Geomonas sp. RF6: one gene and its partner. Each later gene encodes a partner of the first gene's protein in a complex. Links are inferred from orthologs where the notes say so. Each region holds a gene or a part of one and is shown in the gene's direction. Other genes may lie near its edges.

Region 1 (8,390 bases):
TCCGATAAGGCCGGGGAGGAGGCGATCCGTATGGCTGCCGGGACACCGAGCAGGTTCAAAAGCAAGGTCTTTGCGCTCCTGGTGATCCCGGAGGAAGATAGCGAGAGTCCTGCCGACCTGGAACCTGCCGACCCTGAGGCCGAGACCGACGAGTGGCATGATCCGAAGGAGCGGATCTTCAACGTCATCTTGAAGCAGGCCTCCGACGAAGGGGTCGACCTCGAAACGGCGGTGGCGCACGGGGACCCTGCCGAAGAAATTCTCCGTCTCGCGCAGCAGGAAGAGATCGACGTCATCATCATCGGCAGCACCGGGAAAGGGTTCCTGAAGCGCAAGGTGATTGGAAGCGTTTCCCACAAGGTCGTAAAGGGCGCCAAGTGCTCTGTCTACCTCGTACGGTAGCGACTGTCGCCACTAAACGCGGCGTTCGGCTTGACCCGCTGCTCCCCTCCCGCCTCACCCTCCTCACGCCGTGTCGGCACTCCCGTGCAATCCGGGAGAAATTTTACTTTCCCCCCAAATCTGCTACTGTCGTCGGGAGGTTTCGGTTCGCCGCTTGAGACCGATCCCGACTGTTAAAGCGAGGTAGCTTGAGGCGCGCCCGCAGGCGCCTGCTGTGGAGAGGTAATGGAGATACCGCGATATCCCGTATCGAGACCGCTCGACCTTGAAGACAAGCCCCTTCTGGACCGGATCTTCCGGGAGATGCAGCCGCGCATCTCCGAATTCACCTTCGCCAATCTCTATCTCTTCCGCACCGTCCATGCCTACAAGATCACTGCCCTCGGCGACGCCATCGTCATCCTTGGCCGGGGGTATGACGGCACGGAGTACTTCCTGCCGCCGCTGGGGACCGTGGAGGATGCCCTTGACCGCCTTCTTTCCGAGGGGATGACGCTCTACGGCGCCGGGGATCCTTTCGTGGAGCGCTTTTTACAGGGAAAGGATGTGGTAATCGCGGAGGACCGCGACAGCTTCGACTATCTCCACCTGAGGGAGGAGCTGGCGACCCTTCCGGGGCAGAGGTATCACAAGAAGAAAAACAGGGTTAACTACTTTGCAGCCCGCAACCGCTACACCACGGAAATCTACGAGCCGAGACACCGGGATCTTTGCCTGGAGCTTCTCGAAGAATGGCTGCGGGTGCGCACGGAACTTTCCGATTCGATGATTGGCGAGGCGGAGGGGACTGCGGAGGCGTTGAAGATGTCGGAAGAACTCGGCCTCTCGGGGATTGTCGTGCTGGTGGAAGGGCGGGTGAAGGGGTTTGCTCTCGGGGAGGCGCTTAATGCGGAGACGGCCGTCTGCCACTTCGAGAAGGGGGACGTCTTCATGGAGGGGGTCTATCAGCTGGTGAACCGTGAGTTCGCGCGGCTGCTCTTCACGGGGATGCGTTATGTGAACCGGGAGCAGGACCTGGGGCAGGAGAGCCTGCGAAGCGCGAAGCTCTCCTACCATCCGTACGAGCTGGTGAAAAAGTATCGGGTGACGAAGAAGGGGTGAGCCTTCCGATGGTTACGCCGGGATCGCCTTTCGCAGAAAATCGTTCAGTTCCACCGCCGCCAGATCGTAGTCCTCCAGAGAGAGACGGTGGTCTTCTGTCCAGGTTCTCGTCTTGTAATAGACCTTGTCGTAGTAGTTGTCGATCAGCCCCTTCATGAAAGGCGCCATCTCCCAGCGCTCCAGATTCCCCGCGAGTTCCTCGTAGTGCACCCCGCCGAGCTTCTTCCTGATCCGCTCCAGCGCGTCCGCCATCTCCTGGCGGTACTCCGGCAGCCCGTATTCCTCCATGAGCCGGGCCACCCTCGTCTCGGAGGATGCGTGGCACCAGACCTTGATCCCCTGCTGCATCGTTTCGTAGAAATTCCCCGGCAGTGATACCCTGCCGATGCGCTGGCTTTCCCCCTCCACGATGAGGGGCTCTCCCTTCGGCGCCTTTCGGAGCGCGTCCCACAGGAGGGTCTCGAAGCGCTTCTGGGTGAGGTCCTGGACAAGTCCCAGCTGCCCGAAGGCGGAGCCGCGATGGCAGGCGAGCCCTTCGAGGTCGATGACGGAGAATCCCTTCTCCTTGAGCTGCAGGAGGAAGGTCGTCTTTCCCGTGCCGGTCATCCCGTGCAGCACCACTAGCGGCATCGGCGGGTTGAACGGCTCGAAGAGTTCCGCTACGCGGTTTCTGAACGCCTTGTACCCGCCGATGAGCTGTCGCGCGTTGTGGCCGGTGAGCTGCAGTATGGAGGCCACCGTCTTGCTGCGCAGCCCCCCCCGCCAGCAGTAGACGAGGATCGGTCTTCCTGCTCCCTGCGAGGCGATCTCGCCGACGATCTGCGGGAAACGGTGGGCGGTGAGCTCGAGCCCCCGGATCCGCGCGGCGTGCGGCCCAGTCTGCTTGTAAAGGGTGCCGATCTCCACCCTTTCCTCGTTGCTCAGAAGGGGGACGTTGATGGCACCGGGGAGGTGATCTTCTGCGTACTCCAGCGGGGTCCGCACATCGACTACCAGATGGGTGTCGAGGAGGGTTTCGTCGAATTCTATGGTAGGGGGCACACACTTCTCCTTTGCGGCTGCCATTATAGGAAGGCGTTCCCGTTATTGCAAGAAGGGGATGCACAACCTCGGCAGCGCAGGGGAGGGGGACGATGTACCACTTGCGAGGGGGAATGGGATAGAATGGAGGTGAAACCCCTTGTTTCATTAAAGATATTACGCCGCTGCCGCCTTTTCTATTGAGCGGTTCTCACTGTTATGGTATCTTACACTGTTTTTTGATCCCTTTTTTTTCGTAACTCAAGGAGATTTATAGATGTTTGCTGCACTTATCAAGAAGTTCGTGGGGAGCAAAAACGAGCGGGAGCTGAAGCGCATGTGGCCTGTTGTGGAACGGATCAACAGCCTCGAAGCCGAAGTCTCCAAGCTCTCCGATGATGCGCTGCGTGGCAAGACCTTTGAGTTCAAGGAGCGCTACGCCAAAGGGGAAACCCTGGACAGCATGCTCCCCGAGGCTTTCGCCGTCTGCCGCGAGGCCGGCAAAAGGGTCCTCGGCATGCGCCACTTCGATGTGCAGCTCATCGGCGGCATGGTTCTCCACGCCGGCAAGATCGCCGAGATGAAAACAGGGGAGGGGAAGACCCTCGTGGCGACGCTCCCCTCCTATCTGAACGCCCTCAGCGGCAAAGGGGTCCACGTCGTTACCGTCAACGACTACCTCGCCAAGCGCGACAGCGAGTGGATGGGGCGCATTCACAAGTTTCTCGGTCTCGAGGTCGGTGTCATCGTGCACGGCCTGGACGACGATGAAAGGCGGGAAGCGTATGCCTCCGATATCACCTACGGTACCAACAACGAGTTCGGCTTCGACTACCTGCGCGACAATATGAAGTTCGACCTCGGGGAGTACGTGCAGCGCGGCTTCAACTTCGCCGTCGTCGACGAGGTCGACTCCATCCTCATCGACGAGGCGCGTACCCCCCTCATCATTTCCGGTCCGACCGAAGACTCCACCGACAAATACTACATCATCGACCGCATCATCCCCCTCCTGAAGAAGGGCGAGGTGATCGAGGTGGAGGCAAATACCCTCTCCGGGAAGAGAAAGAACTACACCGGCGACTTCACCGTCGACGAGAAGGCGAAGTCCGCGACCCTCACCGAGGAGGGGGTCCTGAAGGTGGAGAAGCTCCTGAAGGTCGACAACCTCTACGATCCGCGCAACATGGAGATCCTGCACCACACCCAGCAGGCCCTGCGCGCCCACGCTCTCTTCAAGAGGGACGTGGACTACGTCGTGCGCGACGGCGAGGTCATCATCGTCGACGAGTTCACGGGCCGCCTCATGCCGGGGCGCCGCTGGTCCGACGGCCTGCACCAGGCGATCGAGGCGAAGGAAGGGGCGAAGATCGAGAACGAGAACCAGACCCTCGCGACGATTACCTTCCAGAACTACTTCAGGATGTACGACAAACTCTCCGGCATGACCGGTACCGCCGATACCGAGGCGGAGGAGTTCCACAAGATCTACACCCTCGACGTCGTGGTCATCCCCACCAACCGCCCGCTGCTGCGCCCGGACTTCCCGGACGTCGTGTACAAGACGGAGCGGGAGAAGTTCAACGCGGCGATCGAGGAGATCAAGGAGCTGCACGCCAAGGGGCAGCCGGTTCTCGTCGGCACCATTTCCATCGAGAAGTCCGAGCAGCTCTCCGAGCTCCTGAAGCAGCAGGCGATTCCGCACTTCGTCCTCAACGCGAAGCAGCACGAGAAGGAGGCGGAGATCGTCGCCCAGGCAGGGCGCAAGGGGATGGTCACCATCGCCACCAACATGGCGGGGCGCGGTACCGACATCCTCCTGGGGGGGAACCCGGACGGGCTCGCTCGCCAGGAGTTCAAGGGGAGCCCCGAGACGAAGACCCACGACTTCATGGAGTTCTACGAGTCGCTTTACGACAAGACCGCCGAGGAGAAGAAGGCCGCCCTGCAGGAGGAGTACCCGCAGCTCGCCCCGGTCGTTCTCCCGCTCTTTGCGGACGATGACCCGGATGACGACGATGTGGAGGGAGCGGTCCTGAAGGAGCTCACGAAGCAGTTCCAGGTGCTGGTGCAAAAGTACAAGCCGGTGTGCTCCGCGGAGCACGATGAGGTGGTGACCCTGGGCGGCCTGCACATCCTCGGCACCGAGCGCCACGAGTCGCGCCGCATCGACAACCAGCTGCGCGGCCGTTCCGGCCGTCAGGGGGACCCCGGTTCCTCCCGTTTCTACCTCTCGCTGCAGGATGACCTGCTGCGCATCTTCGGGTCGGAGCGTGTGTCGGCGATCATGGACAAGCTCGGGATCGAGGAAGGGGAGGCGATCACCCACGGCCTCATCACCCGCGCCATCGAGAACGCCCAGAAGAAGGTCGAGGCTCACAACTTCGAGATCCGCAAGCACCTCATCGAGTATGACGACGTCATGAACAAGCAGCGCGAGGTCGTCTACAGCCAGAGAAGGGAGATCCTCTCCGGCGAAGGGCTGCGCGAGAGCTTCCTCGGGATGGTCGACGACCTGATCACCGACCTCGTCGGCGCCTTTGCCATCGACAAGGTGCCGGCCCGCGAGTGGGACTGGCAGGGGATAGGGGAGGCGGTGTACAAGGCGTTTGCCTACCACATCGACATCTCCGCCGAGATGCTGGACCGTCTCACCCCCCCCGCGCTGGAGGATATGCTGCGAAACGCCGCCCGTCAGCGCTTCACCGAGAAGCTGGACCAGCTCGGCGAGGAGCTCATGGACCACCTGCACAAGGTGATCATGCTGCAGGTCATCGACGCGCAGTGGAAAGACCACCTCCTCTCCATCGACCACCTGAAGGAAGGGATCGGCCTGCGCGGCTACGGCCAGAAGGATCCGAAGCAGGAATACAAGAGGGAAGCGTACCAGCTCTTCATGGACATGATGGCGAGGGTCCGGGAAGAGGTGGTGGAGAAGATCTTCTGGGTGCAGGTGGCTCACGAGGACGATATGGAGCGGCTGGAGCGTGAGCAGGAGCTGGAGCAGCAGCGCCAGCAGCAGCGTCTTGTCTTCAACCTTGCGGAAGAAGAGCACGCACAAAAGCCGGTGAAGGTGAAGAAGGCGATCGGCCGCAACGCTCCGTGCCCCTGCGGCAGCGGCCAGAAGTACAAGAAGTGCTGCGGCAAGTAGTCCTGTAATGCGTGGTACTTGGAACTCGGGGAAAAAGTGCCTGCGGTTCCCCCTCCCTTGACGGGAGGGGGACAGGGGGTGGGTGAAGCTGCCATCTGCTGTAACGGAGGCACCTTCCCCCCCACCCTGTCCCTCCCCCGCAAGGGGGGAGGGGACGTCCTGCGGCATCTACCGGCAATTTCCAAAAACCCTTTATTCTCACCAGGGGGGAATATGAACGTCAAAGGTTTCCAGTTCTCAGCCGTTGAGGCTGCCATCAAAAAGCCGGGGCGGCTCGACCTGGCTCTCATCTTTTCCCAGTCACCTGCCAATGTCGCCGCCGTCTTCACCACCAACAAGGTGAAGGCCGCGCCGGTTCTCATCTCCATGGAGCGCGCCAAAAACGGCGTCTGCCGCGCCCTCATAGTCAATAGCGGGAACGCCAACGCCTGCACCGGCGAGGAGGGGATGGCCGACGCCCTTGAGTACGGCAGGCTCGCCTCCGGGACTCTCGGCATCGCCGAAGACGACCTCCTCATCTGCTCCACCGGGGTCATCGGCCAGCGCCTCCCGGTGCAGCGCCTGCGCGACGGCATCGAGCCGCTGGTGGCAAACCTTCCCTCCGGGACGCTCGAGGACGTCTCCAGCGCCATCATGACCACCGACACCTTCGCAAAGATGGAGGTGCGGGAGGGGAGTGCCGGGGGGGCAAGCTACCGGATAGCCGGAATCGCCAAGGGCGCCGGGATGATCCAGCCGAACATGGCGACGATGCTCTCCTTTCTCGTCACCGATGCCGCCGTCGATGCGGCTTTTTTGAAGGAAGCGTTCAAGGAGGCGGTGGACGGCTCCTTCAACGCCATCACGGTCGACGGCGACACCTCCACGAACGACACCGCCCTCATCATGGCAAACGGCGCCGCCGGCAACCCCACCATCGTGCCGGGAACACCTGAGGCGAAGGAATTCACCGCGCTCTTGCACGACGTCCTCCTTTCCCTTGCCAAGCTCATCGTAAAGGACGGAGAGGGGGCCACGAAGTTCGTGGAGATCAGGGTGCGCGGCGCAGTCACTAACGCCGAGGCGAAGCAGGGGGCTCTTGCCATCGCCAACTCCCTCCTGGTAAAGACCGCCTTTTTCGGCCAGGACGCCAACTGGGGGAGGATCTTCTGCGCCCTCGGCTACTCCGGGATCGAGATGGACCAGTCGAAGGTCGACCTCTTCTTCGACGACGTCCAGATGGTCTCCAGGGGCGTCTTTGCCGGCGGGGACGCGGAGGCTCGCGGGAGCGACGTGTTGAAAAAGAAGGAAATTGCCGTTATCATTGACCTTCGTGCCGGAGAAGGGGAGGCGGTTGTCTATACGAGTGATCTCTCCTACGACTATGTTCGCATCAACGCGGACTACCGGACCTGACAGAAAACCGCCACCGCCAAAAAACACCCCGCAGCGCACCAGCTGGAGGTACCATGACTGTTACGAGGCGTTTTTGCACTACTGCCCTGGCCCTGGCCCTGCTCGTCTCCGGGCTCGGCTCCGCTCATGCGGCGGACCTGAAGATAACCGAGATGGCGGTGACTACAAAGATTGTGAAGGGAAACCCGATCGACTCGGTGCGCCGCATTTCCTCCACCTCGGTAAAGGCGTTGTACTGCTTTACCAGGATCTCTTCCCCGGAGGACACCGACACGACGATCAAGCAGGTTTGGTACCTAAACGACGAGCCGGTGGGTGAATACGTCCTCCCGGTGAAGGGGGGGCGCTGGCGCACCTACTCGAAGAGGGCGGTGGAGAAGGGGCTCTCCGGCGAGTGGCGCTGCGACGCGGTCGACGCCGACGGGAAGGTGCTGAAGTCGGTCAGTTTCACCATGAACTAGAACGCCACCCTGCAGGAAAAGAGGAGGCGTTTCCGGCCGGTACCGCTAGTGGGTGGACCGCCGGGAACGCCTTCGGCTTATCCCGGCCTACAGCTACATAGCTCAAAGATGCGTCCCCCTCGTCCGGGGGGGAGCTCCGACTCATGCAATGGAATCGTTCGCCCGGTGCGAACGCAGGTGCAGTAATCGTGTCCCTTCTTAGAATCATCATCTGCTTCCTCCTGATTTCCCTTTCCACCGAAGCTCTGGCAGCCGGGGAGCCCGCCGCGATAGATCGCCTTATCGAGGAGGCGATCGGCAAGGGGCTCATCGCCGGCGGCGTCGTCCTCGTCGGCAACCGCGGCGGCACTCTCTTCCAGCGCGCCTACGGCCGCGTTTCCGCACTCCCTGATGCCCGTCCGATGACCGTCGATACCGTCTTCGACGTCGCCTCCCTCACAAAGGTCATCGCCACTACTCCGTCGGTCCTGAAGCTTGCCGCGGACGGGCGCGTCTCACTCACCGATCCGGTGCAGAAGTGGTTCCCCGAGTTCGCGGGACACGGCAAGGATCAGGTGCTGGTGTACCATCTCCTCACTCACACCTCCGGGCTGGACGACTTCTCACTTGCCTCAGTCAACCCTCTCGGGAGCGCAATCGAGGGGTCCGCGCTGCAGAAGTTGAAGGGGGAGGTGGGGAGCCGCTTCAGGTACGCCGACATCAACTTCATCCTCCTGGCGGAAGTGGTGAAGAGAGCGACCGGTGCCGGCCTCGACCTTTTCAGCTACGCCTCCTTTTATCACCCGCTCGCCATGAACGACACCGGGTTCAACCCCGCGAAGAAAGAGCGCTGCGCCTCCACGGTCGTCGACGACCGCATC
Region 2 (4,547 bases), 1.1 Mb from region 1 along the record:
ATTCTCGCAAAATGCCTCGGCTCCAACAACCCGCACAACGTCGTGAAGGCCGCCTTCGCAGGCCTCTCCAGGCTGAAAACCGCTGAAGAGCTCATGGCAAGACGCGGTCTGTCCGGCGAGTAAGGGCACTTTATTTCAAGGAGTTTTAAGATGGCAGCAGAACTGAAGGTTACCCTGATCAAGAGCCACATCGGGCAGAACCCCTCCATGCGCGGGTGCCTGCTGGGGCTGGGGCTCAAGAAGCGCGAGAAGACCGTCGTCCTCCAGGATACCCCTGAGATCCGTGGCATGATCGCGAAGGTGTCCCATCTGGTACGAGTGGAAGAGTAATCCTCTGAGGTGAGAGAATGCAATTAAATACCATTAAGCCGGCAGCCGGCTCCAACAAAAATAGAAAGCGCATCGGCCGCGGTACCGGTTCCGGGCACGGCAAGACTGCGACCAAAGGTCACAAGGGCCAGAAGGCGAGAAGCGGCGGCAGCGTGAAGCCCGGCTTCGAGGGCGGCCAGATGCCGATGCACAGAAGGCTTCCGAAGCGCGGCTTCAACCCGCTCACGAAGAAAGTCTACGCGGTGGTGAACCTCTGCCAGCTCGACGTCTTCGAAGCTGGGAGCGTTGTCGATGTCGAGGCGCTCGTGAAGGGCGGCTTCGTGGGGAGCATCCAGGACGGCATCAAGATTCTCGGCACCGGTGAGGTGACGAAGGCCCTCACTGTCAAGGCGCACAAGTTCAGCGGCTCCGCACGTGAGAAGATTACCGCAGCAGGTGGTTCCATCGAGGAGATCTAGTCTTGTTAGAAGCCTTCCAGAACATCTTCAAGATCCCCGAACTTAAGAAGAGAGTACTTTTTTCGCTGGCGATGTTGGCGGTTTATCGTGTCGGGTGTCATATCCCCACCCCGGGGATTGACGCCACGGCACTTTCCCATTTCTTCAAGCAAGCCCAGGGTACCCTGCTCGGGATGTTTGACATGTTCTCAGGAGGCGCGCTCGAGAAGCTCACCGTTTTCGCACTGGGAATCATGCCGTACATCTCCTCCTCCATTATCTTCCAGCTCCTCTCGGTGGTCCTTCCGAGTATCGAGAAGCTCTCGAAGGAAGGTGAGGCGGGGCGCAAGAAGATCATCCAGTACACCCGCTACGGCACAATCGTTCTCTCGGTGATCCAGGCCTTCGGCATCAGCATCGGCCTGGAAAGCATGAGAGGGCCTGCAGGGGAGCTGGTGGTCCCGAACCCCGGCTGGGGCTTCCGGCTCCTGACCGTGGTGACCCTCACTGCAGGGACCGCCTTTATCATGTGGCTCGGTGAACAGATGTCCGAGAAGGGGATCGGCAACGGGATATCCCTCATCATCTTCGCCGGTATCGTGGCCCGGATCCCCACCGCGATCGGGAACAGCCTTCGCCTCATCAAGACCGGCGAGCTCTCCATCTTCGTCCTGATCCTTGTGGCCGCGATGATGTTCGCAGTCATCGCAGCAGTTGTCTTCATGGAGCGTGGTCAGCGGAGGCTTCCGATACACTATGCGAAGCGGGTAGTCGGGCTGAAGACGTACGGAGCCCAGACATCTCACCTCCCTCTGAAGGTGAACATGGCAGGAGTTATTCCTCCGATCTTCGCTTCCTCCATCATCATGTTCCCTGCGACTGTGGGGCACTTCATAAACGTCCCCTGGGTGCAGCAGGCTTCGAAGAGCCTGACCCCCGGGAACTGGCTCTACGACGTTTTTTATGTTGCCTTCATCGTATTTTTCTGTTATTTCTATACGGCTGTGACATTCAACCCGGTTGATGTCGCTGACAACGTAAAGAAGCAGGGTGGCTACATACCAGGGATCCGTCCGGGGAAAGAGACCTCGGACTTTCTCGATGCGGTGCTGACCAAGCTCACCTTCGCCGGTGCCATTTACATCTCGGCGGTCTGTGTGCTCCCCTCGATATTGATCGGGAAGTTCAATCTGCCCTTTTATTTCGGCGGCACTGCGCTCCTTATCGCCGTCGGCGTCGGTATGGATACCTTGGCCCAGATTGAATCGCACCTTATCACCCGCAGCTACGAAGGGTTTATGAAGGGTGTACGCATGAAGGGCAGAAGATAGGTGACTACATGAATCTGATCCTGCTTGGACCCCCGGGGGTCGGCAAAGGCACTCAGGCAAAACTTCTGATCGACAGGTTCGGGATCCCGCAGATATCCACTGGTGATATGCTGCGGGCTGCCGTTAAAGGGCTTACCCCTATGGGGATGAAGGCGAAGGAGTTCATGGACGCCGGCGCCCTCGTTCCCGACAGCGTCGTTATCGGTATTGTCCAGGAGCGGCTCGGCCAGGATGACTGCGCACGCGGTTTCATCCTCGACGGCTTCCCTAGGACGGTCGCCCAGGCTGACGCGTTGAGCGAAGTTCTTTCCGGGCTGTCGCGCTCCATTGATGCCGTCGTCTCTCTCAGTGTCGACAAGGATGAAGTCCTGAAGCGCCTGACCGGGCGTCGCGCCTGCCACGGGTGTGGTGCCGTCTATCATCTCGAGTTCGCTCCCCCCAAGGCCTCCGGTCGCTGCGATGCTTGCGGCGGTGAGCTCTATCAGAGGGATGACGACAAGGAGGCGACGATTCTTCGCCGTCTCGAAGTCTACGACGAGCAGACTGCGCCGCTAATCAGTTATTACGAGGCTGCCGGTCTTCTCCGTGCTGTTCCGGGCGCCGGGTCCGTTGAAGGGATTCATGAGGCGATCGTAGCAGCTCTGAAGGCATCGTAAGGGTGATCGTTCTCAAGTCCCCTGCAGAGATAGAAAAGATGAGGGGCGCCGGCAAGATCGTTGCCGAGATACTGGCGATCCTTAAAGAGCGGGTGGTGCCTGGTGTGACACTTCTCGAACTCGATGCCATCTCGGAGCGGGAAGCGTTGAAGAGGAAGGCGCGTCCTGCCTTCAAAGGGTATAGCGGGTTTCCCTACTCTCTCTGCTGCTCGGTAAACGAGCAGGTCGTTCATGGCATGCCGTCGAAGAGGGAGCTCGTGCCTGGTGACATCGTGAGTCTCGACTTTGGCGTCATCTACAACGGTTTCTACGGTGATGCAGCTTACACCTTTCCTGTCGGACCCGTGTCGGCGTCGGCAGGACGACTCCTTGCCGTGACGGAGGAGTCCTTGTACGCGGCGATTGAAAAGGCGCAGGTTGGTAACAGGCTTTCCGATGTCTCCCATGCAGTTCAGAGCTACGTGGAGGAGCGCGGCTTCTCCGTAGTTCGCGACTTCGTCGGGCACGGGATCGGGAAGGAGTTGCACGAGGGGCCGCAGATCCCCAATTTCGGCGCACCCGGGAAGGGACCGAAGCTTCGGGCCGGGATGGTTCTCGCCATCGAGCCCATGATCAATGAAAAGGGGTACGAGGTGCGGGTGCTGGAGGACGGCTGGACGGCCGTTACCAGCGACGGCGGACTCTCCGCCCACTTCGAGCATACGGTGGCGGTAACGGACGACGGTCCGCTGATTCTTTCACGTATCTAAAACTGCAATTCTGTTTCGAAAGGACATAACAATGAAGGTTCGGGCATCGGTAAAGAAGATCTGTGTGAAGTGCAAGATAGTCAAACGCAAAGGGATCGTCAGGGTCATTTGCGAGACGCCGAAACATTCACAGAGACAAGGCTAAGAGTACTTACTAGGAGGAGCGGGCATTGGCACGTATCGCAGGGATAGACCTACCAAAGAATAAACGCATAGAGATCGCCTTGACCTATATCTACGGCATCGGCAGATCTTTGTCCCAGGAGATTCTCACCGCAACAGGTGTTGACTTCAATACTCGCTGCGACAATCTTACGGAGTCCGAGATCGCGAAGATCAGGGACTACATCGACAAGAACGTCAAGGTCGAAGGGGATCTGCGCCGTGATATCTCCATGAGCATCAAGCGCTTGATGGATCTCGGCTGCTACCGCGGGCTGCGTCACAGGAAGGGTCTGCCGGTTCGCGGTCAACGCACCAAGACCAACGCGCGCACCAGGAAAGGGCCGGCTCGTACGGTCGCTGGCAAGAAGAAATAACGATCGGAGGGATTAATGGCGAGCCCGGCTAAGAAAGTCGTAAAGAAGAAAAAAGAGAAGAAGAATATCCCCACTGGCGTTGCCCACATTCAGGCGACGTTCAACAATACCATGATCACCATCACCGACCCGGTCGGGAATGTGGTGGCATGGAGCACCTCCGGCGCGAAAGGCTTCAAGGGTTCCCGCAAGAGCACCCCGTTTGCCGCCCAGATGGCTGCAGAGGACTGCGCCAAGAAGGCACAGGAGCACGGCATGCGCACCATCGAGGTGTACGTCAAGGGCCCCGGCTCCGGCCGCGAGTCCGCGCTGCGCGCGCTTCAGGCCGCAGGGTTCAGCGTGAGCTTCATTCGTGACGTTACGCCGATCCCGCACAACGGCTGCCGTCCGCCGAAGAGAAGAAGAGTCTAGAGACACGGAACTATCAGTTAAGGTAAGGAGGTCTTCAATTGGCTAGGTATACAGGTCCCTCATGCAGGTTGTGCAGAAGGGAAGGCACGGAGCT

Evidence for each region. Proteins that work in one complex are often made in the same cells at the same time.
Region 2: the proteins of secA (region 1) and secY are in contact, whole or in part, in a crystal structure (PDB 3DIN), measured with the Thermotoga maritima proteins. The link is inferred for Geomonas sp. RF6 from one-to-one orthologs. Residues at the interface, in WP_004082002.1 of Thermotoga maritima: Glu261, Ala262, Arg263, Lys300, Ala301, Arg302, Thr303, Ile304, Ile305, Leu323, Tyr324, Asp325, Pro326, Val329, Ser330, Tyr333, Ile336, Lys340, Phe345, Val349, Glu363, Phe364, Tyr374, Ser375, Gly376, Gly377, Glu393, Ile395, Thr482, Ser483; in WP_004081795.1 of Thermotoga maritima: Glu108, Gly109, Glu110, Glu111, Ala236, Glu237, Arg238, Arg239, Ile240, Thr241, Ile242, Gln243, Tyr244, Ala245, Arg246, Arg247, Val248, Thr249, Gly250, Arg251, Arg252, Val253, Tyr254, Gly256, Ala257, Ser258, Thr259, Tyr260, Leu261, Pro262.

The regions. Positions count from the first base shown.
Region 1 is NZ_CP087999.1:4,035,868-4,044,257, forward strand. The notes cover bases 2,428-5,874. They hold secA (preprotein translocase subunit SecA), read left to right. Parts: upstream 2,428-2,800; coding sequence 2,801-5,674; downstream 5,675-5,874. Other genes in these bases: mnmH (tRNA 2-selenouridine(34) synthase MnmH), read right to left, coding at 2,428-2,544. In the rest of the region: LPW11_RS17245 (universal stress protein), read left to right, coding at 1-402; LPW11_RS17250 (DUF2156 domain-containing protein), read left to right, coding at 628-1,503; more of mnmH, read right to left, coding at 1,516-2,427; bifunctional glutamate N-acetyltransferase/amino-acid acetyltransferase ArgJ, read left to right, coding at 5,888-7,069; LPW11_RS17270 (DUF2914 domain-containing protein), read left to right, coding at 7,123-7,530; LPW11_RS17275 (serine hydrolase domain-containing protein), read left to right, coding at 7,674-8,390. UniProt on the Escherichia coli protein: Required for protein export, interacts with the SecYEG preprotein conducting channel.
Region 2 is NZ_CP087999.1:2,914,750-2,919,296, forward strand. The notes cover bases 1-2,944. They hold secY (preprotein translocase subunit SecY), read left to right. Parts: upstream 1-790; coding sequence 791-2,098; downstream 2,099-2,944. Other genes in these bases: rpsE (30S ribosomal protein S5), read left to right, coding at 1-123; rpmD (50S ribosomal protein L30), read left to right, coding at 151-330; rplO (50S ribosomal protein L15), read left to right, coding at 348-788; LPW11_RS12640 (adenylate kinase), read left to right, coding at 2,107-2,754; map (type I methionyl aminopeptidase), read left to right, coding at 2,757-2,944. In the rest of the region: more of map, read left to right, coding at 2,945-3,503; rpmJ (50S ribosomal protein L36), read left to right, coding at 3,535-3,648; rpsM (30S ribosomal protein S13), read left to right, coding at 3,674-4,042; rpsK (30S ribosomal protein S11), read left to right, coding at 4,058-4,453; rpsD (30S ribosomal protein S4), read left to right, coding at 4,492-4,547. UniProt on the Escherichia coli protein: The central subunit of the protein translocation channel SecYEG. Consists of two halves formed by TMs 1-5 and 6-10.